Regions from separate parts of the Mesorhizobium sp. B2-3-10 genome, predicted to be linked through region 2. Evidence: predicted binding sites of a transcription regulator. Region 2 holds the regulator's gene; the other holds the start of a gene.

Region 1 (10,022 bases), on a different contig from region 2:
GGCGACGGGCCAGCAATTTCCGGTGTTCTGGACCTCCGCCGCGCTGATCATCGGCCTGCCGCTGCTGGCTTACGTGCTGAGCGGCTTTCCCCTGAGCTTTGACTTGCCCAAACAATCGACCTTCAACCTGACCGGCGGCTTCCAGGTCAAACCGGAGTTCCTTTCGCTCTATCTGGCGCTGTCCTGCTACACGGCGGCCTTCATCGCCGAAATCGTGCGCGCCGGCATCAGGGGTGTCAGCAAGGGCCAGACCGAGGCGGCGGCCGCACTTGGGCTGCGATCCGGTTCGATCCTGCGGCTGGTCGTGGTGCCGCAGGCCATGCGCATCGTCATCCCGCCGCTGACCAGCCAGTATCTCAACCTGACCAAGAACTCCTCGCTGGCGATCGCCATCGGTTATCCCGATTTGACGGCAACGGCCGGCACGGTTCTGAACCAGACCGGACAAGCGGTCGAGGGCGTGCTGATCATGATGATCGCCTATCTCATACTCAGCCTGGTGACCTCGGCCGTCATGAACGTGGTCAACGCCAGGATGGCGCTGGTGGAGAGATAGGACCATGCAGGAACACGATCTATCCTGGGTGCGCACCGAAATGGCGCTGGCGCAGCCCGCGCCGGCGAGCGTCAGCGGCCCCGTCGCCTGGGTGCGCAAGAACCTGATCGGCTCGGTCGGCGACACCATCCTCACCATCCTCGGCATCGCCATCGTCGCCTGGGTTCTGCCGCAGGTCATCAACTGGGCGTTCATCAACGCACAGTGGACGGGACCGGACCGCACGGTCTGCGCCACCGTCGCGCAAGGCGGCATTCAGCCCGATGGCTGGAGCGGAGCCTGCTGGGCTTTCGTCAACGCCAAGTTCGGCCAGTTCATGTTCGGCACCTATCCGGTCGAGGAGCGCTGGCGGCCGATCCTGGTCGCCATCCTGTTCGTGGCGCTGCTGGTGCCGATGCTGATGCCGCGTGTGCCGCGCAAGGGGTTGAACGCGATCCTGCTTTTCCTGGTGCTGCCGATCGTTTCCTTCTTCCTGCTGGTCGGCGGCGTATTCGGCCTGCCGCATGTCGAAACCTCGCGCTGGGGCGGGCTGCTGATCACGCTGAGTCTGTCCTTCGTCGGCATCGCCGTGTCGCTGCCGCTGGGCACCGTGCTGGCGCTCGGGCGGCGCTCGAAGATGCCGATCATCAAGATGCTGTGCATTATCTTCATCGAAGCCGTGCGCGGCATACCGCTGATCACCGTCCTGTTTTTCGTCAGCGTCATGCTGCCGCTGTTCCTGCCGGCCGGCGTCACTTTCGACAAGTATCTGAGGGCGCTGATCGGCGTGTCGCTGTTTGCGGCGGCCTATATGGCCGAAGTGGTGCGCGGCGGCCTGCAGGCGATCCCCAAGGGCCAGTATGAAGGCGCCGATTCGCTCGGCCTCGGCTACTGGCAGAAGATGAGCTTGATCGTGTTGCCGCAGGCGCTGAAGCTGGTCATACCCGGTATCGTCAACACCTTCATCGGCATGTTCAAGGATACCAGCCTGGTCCTCATCATCTCGATGTTCGACCTGCTCGGCATCGTCAAGCAGAACTTCTCCGACGCCAACTGGGCCACGGCGCAGACCGCGAAATCCGGTCTTGTGTTCGCCGCCTTCGTCTTCTGGCTGTTCTGCTTCGGCATGTCGCGCTATTCAATGTACACGGAACGCCGGCTCGACACCGGCTACAAACGCTAAACAAAAGAACAAGGGGACCCCAGCCATGGCCACCGAAAATGCCGTCAGCGCGGAAGAGATCAAGGTCAACGCCGCCAAGATGCATATCTCGACCACCGATGTCGCCATCGACATCATCGCCATGCATAAATGGTACGGCGAGTTCCATGTGCTGAAGGACATCAATCTGAAGGTGATGCGCGGCGAGCGCATCGTCATTTGCGGACCGTCCGGGTCGGGCAAGTCGACCATGATTCGCTGCATCAACCGGCTGGAAGAGCACCAGAAGGGCAAGATCATCGTCGACGGCAAGGAACTCACCAACGATCTGAAAAAGATCGACGAGGTGCGCCGCGAGGTCGGCATGGTGTTCCAGCACTTCAACCTGTTCCCGCATCTGACCATCCTCGAGAATTGCACGCTGGCGCCGATCTGGGTGCGCAAGACGCCGAAGAAGCAGGCCGAGGAAATCGCCATGCATTTCCTCAAGCGCGTGAAGATCCCCGAGCAGGCCAACAAATATCCGGGCCAGCTTTCCGGCGGCCAGCAGCAGCGCGTGGCGATCGCCCGCTCGCTGTGCATGAACCCGCGCATCATGCTGTTCGACGAGCCGACCTCAGCGCTCGACCCCGAAATGATCAAGGAAGTGCTGGAAACCATGGTGGGGCTGGCCGAGGAAGGCATGACCATGCTGTGCGTCACCCACGAGATGGGCTTTGCACGGAAAGTCGCCAACCGGGTGATCTTCATGGATCAGGGCCAGATCGTCGAGCAGAACACGCCGGCCGAGTTCTTCGACCATCCCCGCCACGAACGCACGAAGCTGTTCCTGTCGCAGATCCTGCACTGAGCGGATTGACGCCAAGTCGGGAAAGCCCGGTCGCGCCACGGCCGGGCTTTTTAGTGTCTGGCCGATCCGATAAATGATCTTCTTCATTGAGCCGCGACGGAATCGCGAAGCCGCACCGATGAGAAAACTCCTGCGTTTCCTGGCCATTCTGGTTGCAGCACTGGTGCTCGCCGTGTCGCTCGGCACGCTGGTGCCGCGGCCGCTCTGGCCGGCAGCCGCAGCGGGCGAGGGCATCCGGCACATATTGGTGCTGAAAAATCCGATCCACACCGACATCGCCATTCCCGTGGACGACGAGGTGCGCCGGCGCTTTCGTTTCCTTGCCGATGTCGGCCTGCCATCGGACGCGCCCGAAGTGCGCTACCTCGTCTTCGGCTGGGGTGGGCGCGCCTTCTACCTGGAAACGCCGACATGGTCGCAATTGAAGGCGCTGCCCGCGTTCAAGGCTTTGACGCTCGATGCGTCGGTGATGCATGTCGCCGTCGCCGGCAATATTCCCGAGCCGCACCCCGATGTCGCCGGCTTCGACGTGGGCGAAGACCGTTTTGCCGCATTGCTTGATTTCATCGAAGCGAGCTTTCAAGAGGGGCCGAACGGTCCGATCGTCATCGACAATGCCGCCTACTCCAATTTCGATCGCTTTTATGAGGCCAATGGCCATTTCAACGCGCTGATCGGTTGCAACACCTGGACGGCGGCGGCACTGCGCGCTGCCGGCCTGCGCACCGGCTGGTGGAACCCGCTGCCGGTTTCGCTTGGGCTGTCGATGCGGCTGTATAATTAGCTTTGCCACGGGCTCCTTTCAGCGACGGATGATCCGCTGCTGCTCCCACCCGTAAAGCCAGTCCAGATCGGCTGCGAGCTTCTCTCCCGGTCGTGCCGCCAGAAACAGATTGCGGGCCAACGCCACGGGGCCTCGGGCATGCCAAGCAAGCCGGTTGAGCGCGCCGCGACGGATGACCTTGGCGATGCGCGACCGCCGCAGGTTCTCCCAGATGATGAGGCTTTGCGTCAGGTCGCCGGGGATGTCGGCGACCAGGCTGGCCAGCGTCGCGGCATCCTCGATCGCCATGGCAGCACCTTGCGCCGCGAACGGCGTCATCGCATGCGCGGCGTCGCCGATCAGCGCGATGCCTTCGGGCATGGTCCAGCGTCGCTGTTCGACCGTGTGGATAGGAAAGGCGGTCCACGGGCCAGCGAGTTCCACCAAACGCGCCAGCCCCGGCGCGGAGCGGCGCATGGCGCCTGAAAGGATGGCGGGATCGGCGTGGCGTGACCACCCGTCGGCGATGCGCTCGCCCCGGGTGAAGGCGGCAAGGTTGAAGGCGCTACCCCTGCTCACGGGGTAGGCGACCAAATGAAAGCCGGGATGCAGGAAGGTGGTGACGCAGTCAGGGGAGCCGATCGCGGTGAAGGCTCGCCCCGCCTCGTTGTCTGCGCTCACCGTCGCCCGCCAAGCCAGTTCGCCGGAGAAATGGCTGTTCGCCAAGCCGGCTCCGCTGCCTGGACTGGCAAACCTCCGCACCGCTGACCAGACGCCATCGGCGCCGACCAGCAGAGATCCTTGGGTATCGATGACCCTGCGGCCGACCCCGTCTGTCCTGGTGATAACGAATGAACCGGAGGCCACGCTGCTGACCTGCGCGCCGGTGGTGAGATGGATGTCGGGCAGTTGCGCAACGCGCGCCATCAGGGCGTCTTGCAGATCCGCCCGGTGCGCCACGAGATAGGGCGCCCCCCAGCGTTCCTCGCCGGCTCCGCCAAGCGGCACGCGTGCCAGTTGGCGCAGGCTCGCGGCGTCCTTCAGCACCACGGCTTCCGGCTGGACGGCATTGGCAAGAAGCGTGTCGAGCACGCCAAGCTGGCGAAGGATGCGGGTCGCGTTAGGAGAGAGCTGGATGCCGGCGCCCGCCGCTTCGAGACGCTGCGCCTGTTCGGCCACCCTCACGGAATAGCCGCGTTCGGCAAAGGCAATCGCCGCTGTCAGCCCGGCGATGCCAGCCCCGGCGATCATGACCTGCCGGGACCGCGTCTCGCTCATGATCGGAAGGTCAGGCGGCCTGGTCGATGTAGAGGCAGCCCGCCGGCAGCGTTTCGGTCGCCTTCAGCTTCGGCGAATAGCGATAGAGGGTCGAGCAGTAGGGGCAGACTTTCTCATTGTCGTCGCCCATGTCGAGAAAAACATGCGGGTGGTCGAAAGGCGGGTTGGCGCCCGTGCACATGAATTCCTTGACTCCGATGTCGATCGCCGGATGGCCCGCATCGTTCTGGAAATGGGGAATGGAACCGCCTGCCATCATCGTCTCCTTAACGCAGTCTCTCTGCATCTGGATCATATCAAGTCTGTTTGCAAGTTCGATGAAATCAAACTGTCGCAAAAGCCTGTCAGAGAACTGTCGCAAAAGCCTGCCACAGGATAAGTTAAGCCGGTTAACCGGCTGAGGCGTGCGGAAGAGCAGGAATCATGAACGAACTGAAGCCGGTACAGAGCGAATTCAACAATGTCGCGGCAGCGAGCCCGGAAGGCAATCCGGACCGCTTCGTCAACCGCGAATTCTCCTGGCTGCAGTTCAATCGCCGCGTTCTCGAGGAATCGCTGAACACCCATCACCCGCTGCTGGAGCGCGTCCGCTTCCTGTCGATCTCGGCCGCCAATCTCGACGAGTTCTTCATGGTGCGCGTCGCCGGTCTTGCAGGCCAGGTGCGCGAGGGGATCGTGCTGAAGAGCCCGGACGGACGCACTCCCGAACAGCAGCTCGAACAATTGCTGCGTGAGGTCGAGCGGCTGCAGGAGGACCAGCAGAAGAGCCTGTCGGCCCTCACGGTGCTGCTCAACAAGGAAGGCATCGAAACCATCACCCGCGACGCGCTGACAAAGGACGAGAAGGTCTGGCTGGAAGACCATTTCCAGGAGCAGGTGTTTCCCGTGCTGACCCCGCTGTCGATCGACCCGGCGCATCCGTTCCCGTTCATTCCCAATCTCGGCTTCTCGATGGCGCTGCAACTTCGCCATCGCAAGAATGGCGAGGAGATGAGCGCGCTCTTGCGCCTGCCGGTGGCGCTGAAGCGCTTCATCCGCCTGCCGGACCGCAAGCACCATGTCCGCTTCATTCCGCTGGAGGAGGCGGTCGGCCTCTACATCGGCAAGCTCTTCCCCGGCTACGAGGTCAAGGGCTCCGGCACGTTCCGCATCATTCGTGACAGCGACATCGAGGTCGAAGAGGAATCGGAAGATCTCGTGCGCCTGTTCGAAACGGCGCTGAAGCGCCGCCGCCGCGGCTCCGTCATCCGCATCGAATTCGACAAGCTGATGCCTGGGGAATTGCGCGATTTCGTCGCCGGCGAGCTTGGCGTCTCGTCGAGCCGCATCAGCGTGCTCACCGGGCCGCTGGCACTCAGCCAGATCTCCGAGATCGTCTCCGTTCCCCGCGACGACCTGAAATTCATCCCCTACAACCCACGCTTTCCCGAGCGTATCCGCGAGCATGGCGGCGACTGTTTCGCCGCCATTCGCGAGAAGGACATCGTCGTCCATCACCCCTATGAGTCGTTCGACGTGGTGGTGCAGTTCCTGCGCCAGGCGATGGCCGACCCCGAAGTGGTGGCGATCAAGCAGACGCTCTATCGCACCTCCAACGACAGCCCAATCGTGCGTGCTCTGGTCGACGCGGCCGAAGCCGGCAAGTCAGTAACGGCGCTGGTCGAGCTCAAGGCGCGTTTCGACGAGGAGGCCAACATTCGCTGGGCGCGCGATCTCGAACGCGCCGGCGTGCAGGTCGTGTTCGGGTTCCTGGAACTCAAGACCCACGCCAAGATGTCGCTGGTGGTGCGGCGCGAGGACGGCAAGCTGCGCAATTACGTCCATCTCGGCACCGGCAACTACCACCCGGTCACCGCGCGCATCTACACCGACCTGTCCTTCTTCACCACCGATCCGACGATCGCCCGCGACGTCGCCCAATTGTTCAATTTCATCACCGGCTATGCCGAGCCGACCGCCGAGATGCGGCTGGCGATCTCGCCGTTCACGCTGAGGAACCGCATCCTCCAGCACATTTCGGACGAGGTCACCCATGCGTTGGAGGGACGGCCGGCGCGTATCTGGATGAAGATGAACGCGCTCGTCGATCCCATCATCATCGACGCGCTCTACGATGCCAGCCGCGCCGGAGTGGAGATCGACCTCGTCGTGCGCGGCATCTGCTGCCTGCGGCCGCAGGTGCCGGGCCTGTCGGAGAACATCAGGGTCAAGTCGATCGTCGGCCGTTTCCTGGAGCACAGCCGCATCTATTGCTTCGGCAACGGTCATGGCCTTCCGTCGGACGAGGCGATCGTCTACATCTCCTCGGCCGACCTCATGCCGCGCAATCTCGACCGCCGCGTCGAGACCATGGTGCCGATCACCAATCCAACTGTGCATGAACAGATTCTGGGCCAGATCATGCTGGGCAACATCATGGACAATCAGCAAAGTTTCGACGTATTGGCAGATGGAACCTCCCGGCGCGTGGTGCTGGAGGAGGGTGAGGAACCGTTCAACGCGCAGGAATATTTCATGACCAATCCGAGCCTGTCGGGACGGGGTGACGCGCTGAAATCGCATGCGCCCAAGCGAATCGCGCAGTTCAAGCGCCGCAAGAAGAACGCCGCCACCTGATGCTGTCCAATTCCCAGGGCCGGCTGCAGGACCGCCGACCGCTGTCCATCATCGACATCGGCTCCAATTCGATCCGTCTCGTCGTCTATGAGGGACTGGCGCGCTCGCCGACCATGCTGTTCAACGAAAAGATGCTGGCCGGCCTCGGCCGCGGCATCGTGTCGACGGGGAAGCTGGACCCCGAGGGGGTGGCGCGCTCGATGGAGGAGTTTCGCCGTTTCCGCGCGCTCTCCGACCAGGCAGGCGCCGAACACATGTACGTGCTGGCAACCGCCGCCGCCCGCGAGGCGATCAACGGTCCCGATTTCATCCATCGTGCCGAGGATGTGCTCAAGACCGAAATCCGTGTGCTCTCCGGCCGCCAGGAAGCGCATTATTCCGCGCTCGGCGTCATCTCCGGCTTCCACCCGCCCAACGGGATTGCCGGCGACCTTGGCGGCGGCAGCCTGGAGCTTATAGACATTGATGGCGAGGCGATCGGCGACGGCATCACGCTGCCGCTCGGCGGCCTGCGCCTGCAGGACATGGCGAAGAACTCGCTCGTCCAGGCGCAGAAGATCGCGCGCCAGGAACTGGCCCGGGCCAAGCTTTTGAAGGGCGGACAAGGCAGGACTTTCTACGCTGTTGGCGGCACCTGGCGAAACCTCGCCAGGCTGCATATGGAGATGAACAACTATCCGCTCGGCGTCATGCACCACTACGAAATTTCGGCCGAAAGCGCTCAGAACTTCCTCAAGCAGGTGGCCAGGGGCGAAGTCGAAAAGGTGAGGGGGATCGAGGGCGTCTCCAAGAACCGCCGCTCGCTGCTGCCCTATGGCGCTCTCGTGCTGCAGGAGATCATGACGGCGATGCAGCCGTCCAGGATCGTCGTTTCGGCGCAAGGCGTGCGTGAGGGCTTCCTCTATTCGCTGCTCGACGCGGCCGAGCAGAAGGCCGATCCGCTGATCTCGGCCGCCGAGGAACTCGCGCTTTTGCGCTCGCGTTCGGTCCATCACGCGCATGACCTGGTCGAATGGACCGGCAAGGCCTTCAAGGCGTTCGGCATCGACGAGACGGTAGACGAAGCGCGCTATCGCCATGCCGCCTGCCTGCTCGCCGATATCGGCTGGCGCGCTCATCCGGAATATCGCGGCAAGCAGTCGCTCAACATCATTGCGCATGCATCGTTCATCGGTGTCGATCATCCCGGCCGCGCCTACCTGGCGCTGACCAACGCCTACCGTCACGATGGCGTCTTCAATGAATTGGTGGCGCCCGAAATCAGGGCGTTGGCGCCGCCGCGCCTGCTGGAGCGCGCCCGCGTACTGGCAGCGATGATGCGCGTGGTCTATCTGCTGACGGCCGCGATGCCCGGCATCATGCCGAGGCTGAAATGGGAAAGCCGCCCCAACGGCGCGCTGGCGCTGGTGCTGCCGGCCTCGCTCTCCGACCTATACGGCGAGCGCCCGGCCGGCCGGCTGGCGCAACTGGCGCGCATCACCAACCGTCGCCTGGTGCTGGCGGTCGAGGGCGGGCAGAGCGTGTCGGCGAAGTAGTCAAGTCGCGTCGGCGCCTATGCCGAAGCCGCGCCCATCGGCCGACCAGGCGCCGGCGCCGGCCATGGCAAGCGCCAGGAAACCACCCGATATCGCGATATCCTTCATCAGCATCTGCTGGTGCAGGAAGGCGAGCGCCGCATCCTCGGCGCCTTGGCCATAGTGGCCGATATAGCCGGCCGCGATGCAGAAGCCGGCCAGCAGCAGTGCCACGATCCGCGTCTGCAAACCAACGAGGATCAGCAGTCCCGCGATCAGCTCGAAAAGGCCGGTGCCCCAGGCGGCGAGCGCCGGCAGCGGCAGGCCGAGGCCGGCGAAATAGCTGGTGGTGCCGGCGATGTTGGCGAGCGCCTGGAAGCCGGACGGCACGAACAGCACGGCAAACAGCAGCCGCGAAACCAGAAGCAATGCACTGCGACCCATGGCTCCCTCCCTTGCCGGCACGGTCGCCGGCGACCATTGCAGTCTAATGCATGTCGCCCGGGAGTGTCCTTGGTCCGGGACAACGACATGCATAAAACCAGAAGCTTACAGCAGGTCGGGCGAATCCTATTCGCCGCGACGTGCTACAGGCCTGTAAGCACACAACGAAAAAGCGGCGCGGAAAATTCCGCGCCGCTCGTTTCAGATCCTTGGGAGGAAAAAACCTCAGCCGCGCTTGGCGTCGATCGAATACGCGCCGGGACCCGAGGAGGCCAGCAGCAGGAAACCGCCGGTGATGGCGACGTTCTTGAGGAACTGGATCATCTGCATCTGGTCGGCCCAGCCGGTGTGGGCGACCAGCCCGGTCGCGATCGTAAAGATCGCGAGCACCCAGGCGGCGATCCTGGTCTGGAAGCCGACGAGGACGGCAAGGCCGCCAAGCAGCTCGATCAGTCCGACGATGACGGCCGTCGCCGTCGGCGCCGGCAGGCCGAGGCCGCCGAAATAGGCGGCAGTGCCGGAAATGGCCGTGAGCTTGCCGAATCCCGAAAGCAGGAAAATGACCGCGAGCAGGATACGGCCGACAAGGATGGTGACAGAGCTGTTGGACGCGGTGCCGCTGCCGGCGAAGGAGGTGTTTGTGGACATGGTGGCTCTCCGGATGGGGTTGATGCCCCGTCAGATAGAGCATGTCGACTGTTCACCAAAGCTGCCTATCCGGCGACACATTGTTCACAGGAATACGTTTCTGTGAACCGGTGAAAAGCGGAAATTCATGTCGGTCGACGCGCTGGCGTGAGGATATTCTCCCGCCGAAAAATGCCTTCACCCCGGATGTGTCATGTCCTGCGGCCGCACCA
Region 2 (10,022 bases):
GCCATCCTGACCGAGCAGATGACCTCGTGGACGTTCGATTCCTGCGCGGCCGAAAGCGGCGCCGAAGGTCTCAAGGTGCTGATCGCCGCGGCAGCTTATGGCGTGGCGGTCGACTGCGTCGTGCTCGACTACCAGATGCCTGAGATGAGCGGCGCCGAAATGGCGCGTATCGTGCGCAACACCGAGGGCCTCGCGGACACGCCGATCATCATGCTGACATCGGTCGACCAGTCGCTTGCCAACACCAGCTACCGCGATCTTGGCATCGACGCCCAGCTGATCAAGCCGGCGCGCTCCTCGGTGCTCCTGGAAACACTGGTCGCGACCATCCAGCGCCATCGCCACGCCACCAGCGGCCACGCCGTTCAACCGCTCGCGGGCGAGGCGTCCGAGGCTTCCCGGCCGCCGCCCCTGGCGCCATCCGAGCAGCGCGCGCAATTGCAGCTGCCACAGGTTCGCCCCAGGTTGCCTGCGACGGCCGGCGGGCACAGGCTGGATATCCTGGTGGCCGAGGACAATGAGGTGAACCAGATGGTGTTCACGCAAATCCTCGGCGAGACCGGCTATGGTTTCGAGATCGTCGGCAATGGCCGCAAGGCGCTCGACGCCTTCGGTACGCTCAATCCGTGCATGATCCTGATGGATGTCTCGATGCCGGAGATGAGCGGTCTCGAAGCGACGGCCGCGATCCGCCTGCTGGAGCAGGAGACCGGCACGCATGTGCCGATCGTCGGCGTCACCGCGCATGCGCTCAAGGGCGACCGCGAGCGCTGCCTGGAGGCAGGCATGGACGACTATCTGCCCAAGCCGATCAGCCCCAGGGCCCTGCTCGAGAAGGTCGAGCGCTGGGTCGGCGCCGGCCGTCAGGTCCACCGCAACGCGGGATAGAGCCCGCGTCGCCTGGATTGCGGGTCCGGCGAGGCAATCAAGGAATCAGCAGGAGATTCGCTGCTACCGCTGCGTGCAATGACTATGGTGCGATCGCGCCATATCAAAGGCGGTGTCCAGCCGGAACAATAGCGAAATCGAATTCCGCTCTTCTCAGTTACGGGCGGGAGCAGCGACCGCCTGCAAGAAACAGTGTCACTCTACCCCAACGGACCTGTTTTTGGCGATGGCCCGGCCATGACACGCTCTGGCTGCGAGCAACGCGCTCCCGTCCGGATTTTCTTCATTTGGGAAAGCCTGGTCGAGTCCGGGGTGATTCCAGCCGTCGGAGGGCTCAAGCCCCTGATTCCGGCGGCAAACTCGGACCGCGCCGCGAGCGCCCGAGACCGGCGTCTTTCGCGTTACCGGCAACGCGTTACCGGGCTGACATGAAACTGTCATGCGACTGTTATAATCGAAGGCTATTGGCCTCAGCGGGCGCCGGCAAGAAGTGGCGCCGAGAGACCATCTTCCGAACAGGAGCAGGCCACATGAGACATTTCATCCGCTCGGCGGCCGTTGCGATTGCAATGGCTGCGGCGTCCACCCTCACCCTTTCCGCAGCAATGGCAGCTGACCTTTCCGGCGCCGGCTCGACCTTCATCTATCCGGTGTTCGCCAAATGGGCCGACACCTACAAGAAGGATACTGGCATCGGCCTCAACTATCAGTCGATCGGCTCGGGCGGCGGCATCAAGCAGGTCATCGCCAAGACCGTGACCTTCGGCGCCACCGACAAGCCGATGTCCGACGCCGATCTCGAAAAGAACGGCCTCGTGCAGTTCCCGATGGTGATGGGCGGCATCGTGCCGATCGTCAACCTCACGGGCATCAAGCCGGGCGAACTCGTCCTCGACGGCAAGACGCTGGCCCAGATCTATCTCGGCGCGATCACCACCTGGGACGATGCCGCGATCAAGGCCCTGAACCCCTCGCTCACCCTGCCGTCGACCGCTATCGCCGTCGTTCATCGTTCGGACGGCTCGGGCACGACCTTCAACTTCACTGACTACCTCGTGAAGCTCTCGCCCGACTGGAAGGACAAGGTCGGCTCGGATACGGCCGTCGAATGGCCGACCGGCGTCGGCGCCAAGGGCAGCGAAGGCGTTGCCAACACCGTCAAGCAGACCGACGGCGGCATCGGCTATGTCGAATATGCCTATGCCAAGCAGAACAATCTCTCCTACTCCAAGATGCTGAACGCCGCCGGCAAGGTCGTCGAGCCGTCGCTCGAATCCTTCGGCGCGGCTGCTTCGAACGCCGACTTCAAGGGCGCCAAGAACTTCAACGTCATCATCACCAACGAGCCGGGCGACGCCACTTGGCCGATCGCTGCCTCGACCTGGGTGCTGATCCACAAGACCCCGGACGATGCCGCGGCCACCGGCGAAGCGCTCAAGTTCTTTGCCTGGGCCTACAAGGACGGCAAGGAAACCGCCAAGGCGCTCGACTATGTGTCGATCCCCGATAGCGTCGTCGACCTGATCAAGGCTTCGTGGAAGGCCGACATCAAGGCCGACGGCAAGCCCGTCTACGCCGGCGAGTAATATCTTTCTGGAGGAGCGCCGCCCCGCGGCGCTCCTTTTCAATCAACACAAAGAGCCGAGCTTGACATGAGCGCTGCCCACGAAGCCTTGCCAGCCATTCGAGGTTCACGCGACGCCACCGTCAGACGGTTCGCGTTGACCGATTCGATCTTCCATGGGCTGACCCGCGCCGCCGCCATTCTCGTGCTGGTGCTGCTCGGCGGCGTCGCTATCTCGCTGTTCGCCGGTTCCTGGCAGGCACTGTCGACCTTCGGCTTCTCCTTTCTGACCACCGAGAGCTGGAATCCCGTCACCGAGAAATTCGGCGCCCTGGCGCCGATCTATGGCACCATCATCACTTCGGCCATCGCCATTCTGATCGCTGTGCCGCTCGGTATCGGCATCGCCATTTTTCTCACCGAGCTTTGCCCGCGTCCGCTCCGGCGCCCGATCGGCATGGCCGTGGAACTGCTGGCCGGCATCCCGTCGATCATCTATGGCATCTGGGGCCTGTTCGTGCTGGCACCGTTCCTGCAGACGACAGTGCAACCATTCATCATCAACGTGTTCCATGGCATTCCCGGCCTTAGCAGCCTGTTTGCCGGTCCGCCCTACGGCATCGGCCTGCTGACCTCGTCGCTGATCCTCGCCATCATGGTGCTGCCCTTCATCACCTCGATCACCAAGGATGTGTTCGACACGGTGCCGCCGGTGCTGAAGGAGTCCGCCTACGGCATTGGCTGCACGACCTGGGAAGTGACACGCCGCGTCGTCATCCCCTACACCCGCATAGGCATCATGGGCGGCGTCATGCTCGGCCTCGGCCGCGCGCTCGGCGAAACCATGGCGGTCACCTTCGTCATCGGCAACGCCCACCGGATCAGCGCCTCGCTGTTCGCGCCGGCAACGACGATCTCGGCAACCATCGCCAACGAATTCACCGAAGCCGTCGGCGATCTCTACACTTCCTCGTTGGTGGCGCTCGGCCTGATCCTGTTCGTCATCACCTTCCTCATCCTTGCCGTCGCCCGCTACATGCTGATGCGCATCGATGCCCGTACCGGAGTCTGACCGATGTCGACAGCCGCATCGCTTCACCAGAGCCGCAAGCGCAAGAACGGCGTGATGATGACGCTCTGCGTCATCGCCGCCGGCATCGGCCTTGCCTGGCTGGCGCTGATCCTCGGCGCGCTGCTCTATAAGGGCCTGTCGGGCGTTTCGCTCTCAGTGTTCACGGAAATGACCCCGCCGCCCGGTGATGCCGGTGGCCTGCTCAACGCCATCTACGGCAGCATCGTGATGACCATTATCGGCATCGTCGTCGGCACGCCGATCGGCGTGCTGGCCGGCACCTACATGGCCGAATATGGCCGCTTTTCGAAGCTCACCACCGTGGTGCGCTTTATCAACGACATCCTGCTGTCGGCGCCCTCAATCATCATCGGCCTGTTCGTCTACGAATTGATGGTACGGCCGATGGGGCATTTCTCGGCCATCGCCGGTGCCGTGGCACTGGCCATCCTGGTCATTCCCGTCGTGGTGCGTACCACCGAGGACATGCTCAACCTTGTGCCGAACGCTTTGCGCGAGGCCGGCACGGCGATTGGCGCGCCGCGCTGGGTGGTGATCCGTTCGGTGGCCTACCGCGCGGCGATGTCCGGCATCGTCACCGGCATATTGCTGGCCATTGCCCGCATTTCCGGCGAGACGGCGCCGCTACTCTTCACAGCGCTCAACAACCAGTTCTGGTCGAGCAATCTCAATGCGCCGATGGCCAGCCTGCCGGTGACCATCTTCCAGTTCGCTCTCAGCCCTTACGAGGAGTGGCAGCAACTGGCGTGGACCGGCGCACTCATAATCACATTGACGGTTCTCGCGCTCAGCATCTTTGCGCGCAGCCTGACCGGACGCAGAGAGGACAAATGAGCCAGATGTTGTCTCCAGACATGACGATTGCGACAGAGGCAGCCGCCAAGGCGAAGATCGAGGTCAAGAACCTCAATTTCTACTACGGCCAGTCGAAGGCGCTGAAAGACATCACCTTGTCGCTGCCCGAGCGCAGCGTGACGGCCTTCATCGGACCGTCGGGTTGCGGAAAGTCGACGCTGCTGCGCGTCTTCAACCGCATCTACGAGCTCTACCCCAAGCAGACCGCCGAGGGTCAGGTGCTGCTCGACGGCCAGAACGTTCTCGACCGCTCGCAGGACCTCAACCTGTTGCGCACCAAGATCGGCATGGTGTTCCAGAAGCCGACGCCGTTCCCGATGTCGATCTATGAGAATATCGCCTTCGGCGTCAGGCTCTATGAGAAGATCGGCAAGGCCGAGATGGACGGCCGTGTCGAGCAGGCGTTGAAACGCGCCGCGCTGTGGAACGAGGTCAAGGACAAGCTCAATGCCAGCGGCCTCAGCCTGTCGGGCGGCCAGCAGCAGCGGCTTTGCATCGCCCGCACCGTGGCGGTCAAGCCGGAGGTCATCCTGCTCGACGAACCGGCCTCGGCGCTCGACCCATTGTCGACCGCCAAGATCGAGGAATTGATCGACGAGTTGCAGGCCGACTACACGATCGTCATCGTCACCCACAACATGCAGCAGGCCGCGCGCGTCTCGAAGCAGACGGCTTTCATGTATCTGGGCGAGCTGGTCGAATTCGACAAGACCGAGAAGATCTTCACGTCGCCTCGCGAGAAGCGCACGCAGGACTACATCACCGGCCGCTTCGGCTGATCTCACGCATACGAGGACCAGGATCATGGCCGAACACACAGTCGCAGCCTTCGACGAGGATCTCGGACAGATCAGCAAGCTGATCAGCGACATGGGCGATCTCGCCGGCACGATGGTCGGCGGCGCCACCAAGGCGCTGCTGAATTCCGACAACGCGCTGGCACAGCGCGTCGTCTCCGACGACGCCATCATGGACGCGCGCCAGCGCGAACTCGATGATCGCGCCATCACCCTGATCGCCAAGCGCCAGCCGATGGCCGACGATCTGCGTCATGTCGTCGGCTCGATCCGCATGGCGGGCGATCTCGAACGCATCGGCGACCTTGCCAAGAACATCGCCAAGCGCGTCGGCTCGGTAGGCCTCACCGCCACGCCGCGCGACTTGTCGCATTCCATCGACTCCATGGCGCAGCTGGTGCTGATCCAGGTGCAGGGCGTCGTCGAGGAATATGCGGCCGGCGATGCCGCCGCCCTCGCCAAGCTCAGGAATGACGACGAACGCATCGACGTCAAATACACTTCGGTCTTCCGCGAACTCCTGACTTACATGATGGAGGATCCCCGCAACATCACGGCTTGCACGCATCTTTTGTTCTGCGCCAAGAATCTCGAACGCATCGGCGACCATGTGACCAACATCGCCGAGAATGCGTATTATGTGCTGACCGGCACGCAACTGCCCGCCAACCGTCCGAAGCAGGACGAGACGGCGATGTCGGTGCCGGCGGCTTGACGGCAGGGATGATCGATCGATGATCGCGCCACGCATCATGGTGGTGGAGGACGAGGAGCCGCTGGGCGTGCTCCTCCGCTACAACCTGGAGTCCGAGGGTTACCAGGTCGAGGTGGTGACACGCGGCGACGAAGCCGAGATACGCCTCCAGGAAAACGTGCCCGACCTGCTGGTGCTCGACTGGATGGTGCCGGCGGTTTCCGGCATCGAACTCTGTCGGCGCCTGCGCATGCGGCCCGAGACGGAGCGACTGCCGATCATCATGCTGACGGCGCGCGGCGAGGAGAGCGATCGCGTGCGCGGCCTCTCGACCGGCGCCGACGACTATCTGGTCAAGCCGTTCTCGACGCCGGAATTCATGGCCCGGGTCAAGGCGCTGCTGCGCCGCGCCAAACCGGAAGTGCTGTCCAGCGTGCTCAAGGTCGGCGACATCGTGCTCGACCGCGAATCGCACCGGGTCTATCGCAAGAAGAGCGAGATCCGGCTCGGACCGACCGAGTTCCGGCTACTCGAATTCATGATGCGCCATCCCGGCCGCGTGTTCTCGCGCAGCCAGTTGCTCGACAATGTCTGGGGCGAGACGATCTACATCGACGAGCGCACCGTGGATGTGCATGTCGGCCGCCTGCGCAAGGCGGTCAACAATGGCCGCATGCCCGATGTGATACGCACCATCCGTGGCGCAGGCTACGCAATCCGCGAGGATTGAGATCAGGCCACGTTCTTGCCGGATCTCACCTGCACGCCCGGCGCGAAAATCTCCTGGTCGACGAAGGTGAGCGCGCGCATGGCGCAGCCCTCGCGGATCAGCGGCAATTCGTTCGGCTCTGTATCGAAGGAAATCGATTTCGAATGCTGGCCGCCGGCGGTCTGGGCGATGGCCTCGCGCAAGGCCGGCTCGATCAGATCGAAGGCGGCGGCGCTGACGCCGACCATCGCAACCGGCGCCGGATCGATCAGCGCGAACAGGCTGCCAAGGCCATAGCCCAGCGCCTCGCCGGCCTTGCGATAGGCCTCGCGCTCCGGTCCGTCTCTTTCGCGCGCCGTAGCCGCCAATGCGCGCATGTCGGCGTCGCTGACGTCGACCGGTTTGGCGTCCTCACCCAGCTGTCCTGCATTACGCCAGATGGCATAGTTGCCGGCATAGGCCTCGACGCAGCCGCGCCGCCCGCAGCGGCAGAGCGCGCCGCCGGGGCGATGGATCATGTGGCCGAACTCGCCGCCCGAGGAATGGGTGCCGGTGAACAGCTCGCCCTTCAGCACCAGCCCCATGCCGATGCCGTGCGAGAGCAGGATGGCGATGAAGTCGTCGCGGTAGCGCTCGGGGTCGCGCCAGCGCAGCGCCACAGCCATCATGTTGCAGTCGTTCTCCATGGTGGCGGGGATGCCGAATTCGGCTTCGAGTATGTCGGCGAAGGCAATGTCCGTCTGCGGCGTGATCGGCGACCACAGCATGGCGCGCGCCTCGGTGTCGGTGATACCCTGGATCGCCAGCGCGATGCGGGCGATGCTGGCGACGTCGAGGTCGGGATCTTCGAGGCGGCGGCGGACGATGGCCACGCATTCGCCGATCAGCGCCTCGCGGGACATGGTCAGCGTGTCCAGCCGGCGCTGCTCCTCCGATATCACCTGGCCGGCGTAGTCGATGACGGCGACGGAGAGGAAATTCAGCGACAGCACCACGGTCATGACCGCCGCGGCCTCGGGGTTGAGACCAAGGCCAACCTGCGGCCGGCCGCGTTTCAGTGAGCCGGCCTCGTTCGGCTTGCCTTCGCTCAGGATACCTTCGCCGATCAGGTCGGCTGATATCGCCGATATGGTCGAGTGGCTCAGGGCGGTGGTGGCGGCGATCTCGGTGCGCGAGGGCTGGCCACCCCGGCGCACGGCTCCAATCACCATTGCGCGGTTGCGCCGGCGCAGATCGTCGTGGCGGATTCCGACCGACATGATTTCCCTCCCCGTCGCCGCGGTTCTTGACGCCCCCTCGAACACCTCCGGCAACGGGTCGAATACTGGCAGAAGCGGCTGGGGCTGTCATTTATTTATTGCGGGGCTCGAAAAAAGGCTTCCGGCACCTCAAAATCCGTCAGAATCGATGTTGACAGTGTTCCGGCGATGGACCAGTGTTTTTTCGAGGCTCGAAAAAATTAGGGCCTTTGTGCCGGCCTTAGGGCCAGTTTGGTCGCGCCACACGCGGGCGCAGGGAGGATATCATGAAGAGATTCACAGTCGCCATTCTGGCGGGTGTCGCCATGTCGCTGACGCTGGCGTCGGTCGCGCAGGCAAAGGACAAGGTCATCGGCGTGTCGTGGTCCAACTTCCAGGAGGAGCGCTGGAAGACCGACGAGGCGGCCATGAAGAAGGCGATCGAGGCCGCGGGCGACAAGTACATTTCCGCCGATGCGCAGTCCAATCCCGGCAAGCAGCTGACCGATGTCGAGAGCCTGATTTCGCAGGGTGCCAATTCGCTGATCATCCTGGCGCAGGACGCGTCGGCCATCGGCCCGGCGGTACAGAAGGCGCTCGACGAGGGCATTCCGGTCGTCGGCTATGACCGCCTGATCGAGAACAAGGACGTCTTCTACCTGACCTTCGACAACAAGGAAGTTGGCCGCATGCAGGCCCGCGAAGTGTTCAAGGTGAAGCCTGAGGGCAATTACGTCTTCATCAAGGGCTCCGGCGCCGATCCGAATGCCGACTTCCTGTTCTCGGGCTCGATGGAAGTGCTGAAGGCGGCCATAGACAGCGGCAAGATCAAGAATGTCGGCGAAGCCTATACGGACGGCTGGCTGCCCGCCAACGCCCAGAAGAACATGGAACAGTTCCTCACCGCCAACGACAACAAGGTGGACGCCGTGGTCGCCGCCAATGACGGCACCGCCGGCGGCGTCGTCGCGGCGCTGACGGCGCAGGGGCTCGCCGGCACCGTGCCGGTCTCCGGCCAGGACGGCGACCACGCCGCGCTCAACCGCATCGCGCTCGGCACCCAGACCGTGTCGGTGTGGAAGGACGCGCGCGAACTCGGCAAGAACGCCGCCGAGATCGCCTCGCAACTCGCCGACAGCAAGAAGATGACCGACATCGCCGGCGTGAAGGACTTCACGACGCCTGGCGGCAACACCGTCAAGTCGCTGTTCCTGACCCCGGTGGCCATCACCAAGGACAATCTCAACCTCGTCATCGACGCCGGCTGGATCAAGAAGGACGAAGTCTGCACGGGCGTTGCCGCGGGCAGCGTCGCGGCCTGCAACTGAGCTTGATCGCCTGAAAAGTCGGAAACGCCGCGGCGTGGAACGGTCAGTGTTCTGAACACTGGCCGTTCCAATTTCCTTGTCTTCGCAATTCCGGACAAAAACCCTTACGCACTTTTCCTGGAATTGCTTCCAAGCCGCGGCGTTTTCCCGACAAGATTTGTGTTTCCGCCGCTGGCGGCTAACTTCTGGGCTCTGGTCCGGCTCCGCGTCAGACGGCAAGCCGCTGGGAGGACATCATGACCGACACGACCTCAACCTCGCAGGCCGATACGGCGCGTGCGTCGGAACTCGGCGCGGTCGCGCGTTTCCTGAAGGCGACCGAGATCGATACCCGCATGCTCGGCATGATCGGCGCGCTGCTGCTGATCTGGGTCGCGCTGCATGTGATTTCGAGCCTGCGTCTTGGTGTCAATCCGCTCGATTTCGACAGCCGCACGTTCCTCACGCCACGCAATCTGTGGAACCTGTCGGTGCAGACGTCCGCGGTCGCCATCATGGCCTGCGGCATGGTGCTGGTCATCGTCATGCGCAACATCGACCTGTCCGTCGGTTCCGCCGAGGGCTTGATCGGCATGGTCATGGGCTTTGCGCAGGTACATTTCCTGGTTCGGTTCGTAGGACTTGAACTCGGCAACCCATGGATCTGGGTCCTGGCACTGGTCATCGGTCTGGCGCTCGGGCTTTTGATCGGCGCCTTCCAGGGCTTCGTCATCGCCTATCTCGAAGTGCCGGCCTTCATCGTCACGCTGGGTGGCCTGCTGGTCTGGCGCGGCGCCGCCTGGTGGGTCACGTCAGGCCAGACGGTGGCACCGCTCGACGCCACGTTCCAGCTTATGGGCGGCGGACCGGCCGGATC

Evidence for each region. Region 2 encodes PhoB, which activates phosphate uptake and scavenging genes when phosphate is short. Its sites were predicted from a motif close to TGTCATNNANCTGTCAT; they were not measured.
Region 1: the regulator PhoB is predicted to act here: its motif matches at 4,931-4,947, upstream of FJ943_RS26220 (RNA degradosome polyphosphate kinase).

Annotation. Positions count from the first base shown of each region.
Region 1 covers NZ_VFVT01000011.1:15,860-25,881, reverse strand. Annotated here, with positions in the region: gene FJ943_RS26250 (amino acid ABC transporter permease) at 1-556, shown strand, start outside; gene FJ943_RS26245 (amino acid ABC transporter permease) at 561-1,718, shown strand; gene FJ943_RS26240 (amino acid ABC transporter ATP-binding protein) at 1,744-2,547, shown strand; gene FJ943_RS26235 (TIGR02117 family protein) at 2,666-3,331, shown strand; gene FJ943_RS26230 (FAD-dependent monooxygenase) at 3,350-4,588, opposite strand; gene FJ943_RS26225 (zinc-finger domain-containing protein) at 4,599-4,844, opposite strand; gene FJ943_RS26220 (RNA degradosome polyphosphate kinase) at 5,012-7,204, shown strand; gene ppx (exopolyphosphatase) at 7,204-8,739, shown strand; gene FJ943_RS26210 (DoxX family protein) at 8,740-9,162, opposite strand; gene FJ943_RS26205 (DoxX family protein) at 9,388-9,810, opposite strand; gene fumC (class II fumarate hydratase) at 9,988-10,022, opposite strand, start outside.
Region 2 covers NZ_VFVT01000001.1:996,324-1,006,345, forward strand. Annotated here, with positions in the region: gene FJ943_RS05080 (PAS domain-containing protein) at 1-888, shown strand, start outside; gene pstS (phosphate ABC transporter substrate-binding protein PstS) at 1,419-2,474, shown strand; gene pstC (phosphate ABC transporter permease subunit PstC) at 2,541-3,524, shown strand; gene pstA (phosphate ABC transporter permease PstA) at 3,528-4,379, shown strand; gene pstB (phosphate ABC transporter ATP-binding protein PstB) at 4,376-5,179, shown strand; gene phoU (phosphate signaling complex protein PhoU) at 5,205-5,912, shown strand; gene phoB (phosphate regulon transcriptional regulator PhoB) at 5,932-6,621, shown strand; gene FJ943_RS05115 (ROK family protein) at 6,624-7,859, opposite strand; gene xylF (D-xylose ABC transporter substrate-binding protein) at 8,126-9,166, shown strand; gene FJ943_RS05125 (sugar ABC transporter permease) at 9,403-10,022, shown strand, end outside.